Regions from separate parts of the Paenibacillus sp. FSL R7-269 genome, predicted to be linked through region 1. Evidence: predicted binding sites of a transcription regulator. Region 1 holds the regulator's gene; the other holds the start of a gene.
What was found. Region 1 encodes Rex, which represses fermentation and respiration genes when NADH is low (regulators of the CRP and FNR family bind a similar motif). Its sites were predicted from a motif close to TTGTGAAATATTTCACAA; they were not measured.
Positions count from the first base shown of each region.

Region 1 (3,420 bases):
GCAGTGAGCAGGCTTCCGAATGGAGCGGCGTGATCGACCGGATCTATCCCGATCTGCTGACGGTGAAGGAATCTTGGGATGCGCTCAGCGACCGGCTCTTCAGCCTGCTGCCCGAGCGCAGCGATGCCGGAGCCGGTGAAGCAGGCCAGCTGGTGGCCCGCCTGCAGCCGGGCAAGAAGCCGAAGGATTGGGAGGAGTTGGCGGCCCTTGAGAATACGCTGAACCTCAGTCTGAGCGATATCATCCGCAAGGGTGACAAGATGCTCAGTGAGATGCGTGACACGGACAGCCAATCCTCCTCGGACAGTCTTGTGACCGATATCGGCGGGTTATTTAAGGATCTGGCATCCATTAGAGAGCAGATCCGCTTCTTCATGGGCCTGAACGATGAGAATATCGTGTATTGGCTGGAGGGAAGCGGTAATTATAAAGGCAAGTCGCTGCAAATGTATGCCGTTCCTGTAGATGTCAGTACCCAGCTCAGGGAGCTGTTCTTCGACAAGAAGAAGAGTATTGTCCTGACCTCGGCCACCTTATCCGTGGATAAGTCCTTCCAGTTCATGATCGATAACCTGGGCCTTGGTGAAGCTGCGGAGCAGGGGCGTCTGATGACAGCGCTGCTTCCGTCGCCGTTTAAATACCGGGAGCAGGCTCTGCTGGTCATTCCCCGCGACTTCCCGAGCGTCAAGGGAAGTATAGGGGATGCCCGTTTTGTGGACACGCTTGTTCATTCCCTCGCCGAGACTGCTGTAACTACACGAGGGCGAATGCTGGTGCTGTTCACCTCCTACAAGATGCTGCGCCAGGTCTATGACCCGCTGAAGGAGGCGCTTGCCTCCCAGGATATCGCGGTGCTCGGACAAGGTGTGGAGGGCGGCAGCCGGAGCAAGCTGATCCGCCGCTTCCAGGACAGCCCGGCTTCGGTCCTGCTCGGTACCAGCAGTTTCTGGGAAGGGGTAGATATTCCGGGAGAAGCATTGACCTGCCTGGCGATTGTCAGACTGCCGTTCCAGCCGCCGAATCACCCGCTGGCAGAAGCGAAGTCGGAGCTGCTTCAGGCACAGAAGAAGAACCCGTTCATGAAGCTGTCCGTGCCGCAGGCAGTCATCCGCTTCAAGCAGGGCTTCGGGCGGCTGGTCCGCACGGCGCAGGACCGGGGCATCGTAATTGTGTACGATACTAGAGTAATTGAATCGCATTACGGAAAGTACTTCCTGTATTCACTCCCCGGTCCCAAGATGGAGCATATGCTCACCGAGCAGATGGTCCCGAGAATTGCCGAATGGCTGGAAGACGGCGGGGTTTCCTAATTCATCTGCTATTGCTATTATTAATAAGTCATGATTAACCTGAAGATCCGTTCCCGCCCTGTCTTGCCGATCCGGCAGGCGGGGGGCACGGTTGCTATAATTGAACGGGTATAACACAACTATTAAGGAGGAGAATACATGAAATCGGATAAAATATCGGAGGCCGTCGTGCGCAGGCTCCCAGTGTACCTGCGTTTCCTGAACGATCTCCAAAAACGTGAAATCTCCACAGTCTCTTCTCAGGAGCTGGGCCAGAAGCTTGATCTGAATCCCGCCCAGATCCGTAAGGATTTGGCTTACTTCGGTGATTTTGGCAGGAAGGGTATCGGCTACGATGTATCCTATCTAATTGAGAAGATTCGCCATATCCTGAAGCTTGACCAGCAAATTAATGTTGCACTGGTTGGAGCCGGTAATCTCGGTCATGCCTTGTCTAACTACAACGCTTACTTGAAGGATACGATGAAGATTACTGCGATCTTCGATGCCTACCCGCCGAAGGTGGGCCAGCAGATCAACTCGCTGGTTGTGCAGCCGATGGAGGAGTTAAGCAGCACAATCCGCTCGCAGGGCATCCGCATCGGGATTATTACCGTACCTGACAGCGAAGCCCAGAATGTAGCTGATATTCTTGTGGACTCCGGCATTGAGGCGATTCTGAACTTCGCACCGGTTATTCTCAAGACGCCTGCCAATATCCGGATTCATGCCGCAGATTTCACCACAGATCTGCAGAGCCTGGCCTATTATTTGCATGATGGAAAGGATGAGGCAGAAGATGAGCAGTAAGATCACGATAATCAAGAACGGGCACTTCCTGGTTCCGGGCAGCGACAAGCCGGTTCTAAGCGGGTATATGACCCTGGAGAATGATCTGATTACTTACATAGGTGAAGCTGAGCCGGTAGTGGAGGATGGCGCTCAGGTCGTAGACGGCAGCCGTCTGCTGTTCATGCCGGGTCTGGTCAATACCCATGGGCATACGGCCATGTCACTGCTGCGCGGATACGGCGACGATATGGTGCTTCAGACTTGGCTGCAGGAGAAGATGTGGCCGATGGAAGAGAAATTCACTGGTGATGATGTATATTGGGGAACCTCGTTGTCCGTACTGGAAATGCTGAAGGGCGGCACAACCACCTTCCTCGATATGTATGATCATATGGACCGGGTAGCGGAAGTAACGGAGCAGTCCGGTATTCGTGCGGTGCTGATGCGCGGCGTAATTGGGCTGTGCCCGGAAGAGGTACAGCAAGCAAAGCTCGCTGAGGCGGTTGCTTTTGCCCGTAACTGGCACGGCAAGGCTGACGGCAGAATTACAACTATGCTCTCACCGCACGCTCCGTACACCTGTCCTCCAGAGTTTTTCATGAAGTTTGTGCAGGCTGCCCATGATCTGGACCTGCCGATGCATACCCATATGTCCGAGACGCGCCATGAAGTGGAGCAGAACGTGGCTGACTACGGCCTTCGTCCGGTCGCACATCTGGAGAAGCTGGGGATGTTCACCCGTCCTTCGCTCATTGCCCACGGGGTTCATCTGAACGATGAAGAGATCGGGATTCTGGCCCGCTATAACGTTGGCGTGTCGCATAACCCCGGCAGTAACCTGAAGCTGGCCAGCGGGGTTGCACGTGTTCCTGAGCTGCTGCGAGCCGGGGTTAAGGTCTCCCTGGGTACAGACGGCGCGGCAAGCAACAACAATCTGGATATGTTCGAAGAGATGAGGCTGGCGGCTCTGATCCACAAGGGCGTAAGCGGTGATCCTACAGCGGTACCGGCTCCTGAAGCGCTACTGATGGCCACGGAATACGGGGCTCAGTCTATTTTCCTAAGCGGGGTAGGCCGGCTTGCAGCAGGAATGAAGGCCGACTTCATCGCGCTTGATATTGACCAGCCGCATTTGCTGCCGCATACCGATCTGCTCTCCCATGCCGTCTATTCGGCAAGTGCCAAGGATGTGGAGCATGTATGGGTGAACGGCCAGCAGGTTGTGAAGCATGGACAATGCCTGACACTGGATGAAGAAGCTATCCGCCGCAAAGCACAGGAGACGTTCGAGAGCCTGCTTAAACGGTAATTCAGGAGAACGGGAAAGGAAGCAGCGTTG
Region 1 covers NZ_ASPS01000053.1:38,189-41,608, reverse strand. Annotated here, with positions in the region: gene dinG (ATP-dependent DNA helicase DinG) at 1-1,310, shown strand, start outside; gene C162_RS22655 (redox-sensing transcriptional repressor Rex) at 1,449-2,099, shown strand; gene C162_RS22650 (amidohydrolase) at 2,089-3,390, shown strand; gene C162_RS22645 (cell wall elongation regulator TseB-like domain-containing protein) at 3,420-3,420, shown strand, end outside.

Region 2 (3,420 bases), 260 kb from region 1:
TACTTCATTCACTTATTTCAATACCAGAGAGATCTCCAGCTTGTCCTGCGGACTGAGCTTCATGTCCACTCCATTGCCGAGCAGTCCTTTATCGTTGACCTTCAGTCTCCATTCCTCGCTGCTGAGCGGGGTATATTCCATCACAGTAAGCACCGTCCGGTTATCTTCGGCAAGCTGGACCATACCGCTGTTCTGGAGCAATCCCTTGACGGACATATCCTGCATAAAAGAAAGCACATTCGAATGTGTCAGCTCCGGCTGCTCGCTCCCCCCGTTCACAGTGATGATGACAGGCTGAAACATCTTTCCGGCTCCGGCAGGCCCTGCTGACATCGTAATGGCCGAACCCGGTTCCAGGGTCGTATTCAGCTCTTGAACCTTCTTGCCGTTCACCTGAATCTCCCAGCTCATATCCTGACCCAGGGAAACCTTATTCACCTCAAGAATATTAGTTCCATCCGCTGAAAATGTAACAACGCCACTCTTCCTAAACAGCTCTATTATTGAATTCCCAGGCACGTAAGCTTCGTTAAGCAATCTGGCTGAGCTTCCGGCCATTTCGCTGTCACCCACCTTGACTGAAAAGGTTAGTCCCTGGCCTCCGTTACTGCTGCCGCCATTCCCTGATCCCAAGCCACAACCGCTTGCCGCGGCCAGCAAGAGAAGGCACAGCATTAAGCGCATCCATTTCGTGGACATCCCACGGCACCGCCTTCATATGTATTTTCCCGGACTCTTTAAGGATAACGCATAGAGGAAGGGTTCTCAAATCATTTCTGCCGGTATAAAAAGTAAAAAGTCCCCGAAGGGACTTATCCATTGCAGCCGGTCCTATTGATAACGCAGGAACAGAATGTTGTTCTCCAGATGCACATGCTCGAAGGTCATGCCTTCCAGTTCTTCAAGACGGGCATAGGTCAGGCGATAAGTCGTGCAGGCATGCGCGGGCGGTGTATAGTCATTAGTAACTCTACGTAGCTCACGCAGAATCTCTCCCGCCCCGTCATGCTCAGCTTCCAGATTATGCAGCAATCCGCGCAGCTCAGTAAGTCCTTCTTCAGTCGGGTTCTGGGTGTAGGCTAGCATCTTAGGGAATTCGCTCTCTTCTTCCTTCGCCGTATGCTGCAACAGCTCTTCACGCAGCATATTGAACAGACGGTGCATTTCTCCCAGATGCGGTGAATCCTCACCATGAACGCGGAACACCTTGGTTACATTTTGACTGATAAGCGGAAGCTCTTCACGCAGATAACGGTGATGCTTGTTCACAATATAATCCACCAGCTCCTCTGACGAAGCCTCGTTCCAGGCGGTATCCTCTTCCAGCACCGGATGCTGTTCCTGCAGCTTGTTCAGCTCCTGTACCATTGCTGCCGGGTCAAGACCCTTCTCAGCAGCGGCTTCAGCCAGCGGCTTTGCGCCTCCGCAGCAGAAATCGATCCGCTGTGCTTTGAAATAATCTGCTGCTTTGGGGAACTGCAGAACAATATCTCTGACCATTGCTTCCGGGGTGAACCCGGGATGAATTGTTGTATCGTTTAATTGATTGGACGCCATGTTGGCCCCTCCTCAGGTTAAGATGTAGGTTTGTGCTTCTTTTCACTTCTACACCTTATCACTGGCATTAGGCGGAACTTGTGATTGTACGCACTGAATATATAAAATTTTATTGAACGAGAAATACAGTACTCCAAATGTAAAATATACTAGACTTTTTGTTTTATATATTTTACACTATGAGTGAGGTGAGGGAATGGGGAAAAATCTGAGGCTCAAAGCTTCCCGAGCGGCAAAAGACATGTCGCAAAAACAGCTCGCAGATGCCGTGGGGGTCACAAGGCAGACGATTATCGCGATTGAGAACGGTGATTACAACCCCACCCTGAGGTTGTGCATTGACATTTGTGTAACACTGGGGAAGACACTGGATCAACTATTTTGGGAGGGAACGAAGGATGAGCAGAACGAACCTGGATGAGAGACAACTGCAGAAGCGGCATAAGGCGGGGAATCAGGCATTTCTTTTGATGGCATTCTTATTGCTGGCAGATATGGGGCTGCAAAACTACGGAATGAAGTGGCTGGAGTATCCGCTGGGCAATTACACAATTTTCATGCTGGGTGTGGGTTTCTATCTGGTACGCTTGATCTGGAGCGGTGCGTATGTGGGACCGGGCAGCAGGCAGAGCGGAGTGGGCGGGAGAAGCATTGCGGGTGCAATTCTGGCCATTGTGGTGGCGGCCTGTATCCTTATCGTTACCTTCGTGAATCCAACCGCCGCCCAATCAGCAGCTGACAGCGGTGCGAACGGGACAGTCATTCTAATCATTTCTGTTACAGCTGGACTGGTCATCTTAAGCACTGTGTACTTGATCCGACGGAGGAATAACCGGGCGGAGTAGAGCGGTTAATATCAAGAAATCCAAACTGGGCAGCGGCCGGAAGTCCAAATGTTCGCCGCAGCGACGACCTGGCTTCAAGTTCAACTCTTTTTTCGAATTCCACTTTTTTTATTGAACCGTCGCCTGCATATAAGTCCGCTTGCCCTGCGCATCCTTCAGATAGGGGCCAAGTCCGGCGAACCTTGAATGATCCACATATACACCCGTCATCCATCTGCCTTCGGTCAGGCCGCCGTTCCACTGCAGCACCAGATCGGGGGCAGAGATCCATTCCTGATACACTCTGATGTTCTTGTCCTTATATTCTTTGGCTGGTTTGTTCAATTCGCTCAGTGGTACCGGGGTCAGATAGGTTGGCACGAAATATACAGAGATTAGCTCCATATCCTCCTCGCTCAGAAAAGCCTCCTCCCCCAAGTAAGGCTGGAGCAGCCGGGTATTCTCATACATGGACCAGATCACAGCTTGAAGTACCATGCTCTGGCTGATTCCATTATGAAAAGTAAAACGGCGCTGTACATTTGAGCCACTCCCTTCCTTAGCCGTTACCGGCTCCAGACAATGCCGTTCACAGCCGATGCATTTCCATCCGGACGGGCCTTGAATCCATTTCTGAAACACACTCCCGCTGTCATTATCCCCTTTATATAGAGAAGAAATGATCTCATACGGCACGCCGATCCACGCATCCCACAGAGAATCCGGGAGATGGTTATGAAGCATGAACAGCACCTTGTCATAGATCAGCTGTACTTTAATCGAAGCAGTCTCCAGTTCGGCGACATCCTTTTTTCCATAGGTTATTTCCCGGGAAAACAAGGTAATGGTCATGGTCTTCGCCTCCTAAAAGTTGTGTAAGCCCTCCGCTTCCTTCCATCAGCATCGTCCAAAACACATCCCGTAAGCATCCGCGCTGCCATATAACCCTGAGCTTTTCCTACTTTTGTTAACGCTTCCACACATCCGTAATATTTAGTATGTTCTATTATATTACACAGGTAGGGCCTAAGTGCAAGGT
Region 2 covers NZ_ASPS01000053.1:300,524-303,943, forward strand. Annotated here, with positions in the region: gene C162_RS23900 (hypothetical protein) at 13-699, opposite strand; gene ric (iron-sulfur cluster repair di-iron protein) at 832-1,557, opposite strand; gene C162_RS23910 (helix-turn-helix transcriptional regulator) at 1,754-1,978, shown strand; gene C162_RS23915 (DUF6773 family protein) at 1,956-2,402, shown strand; gene C162_RS23920 (hypothetical protein) at 2,511-3,233, opposite strand.
Region 2: the regulator Rex is predicted to act here: its motif matches at 1,588-1,605, upstream of ric (iron-sulfur cluster repair di-iron protein).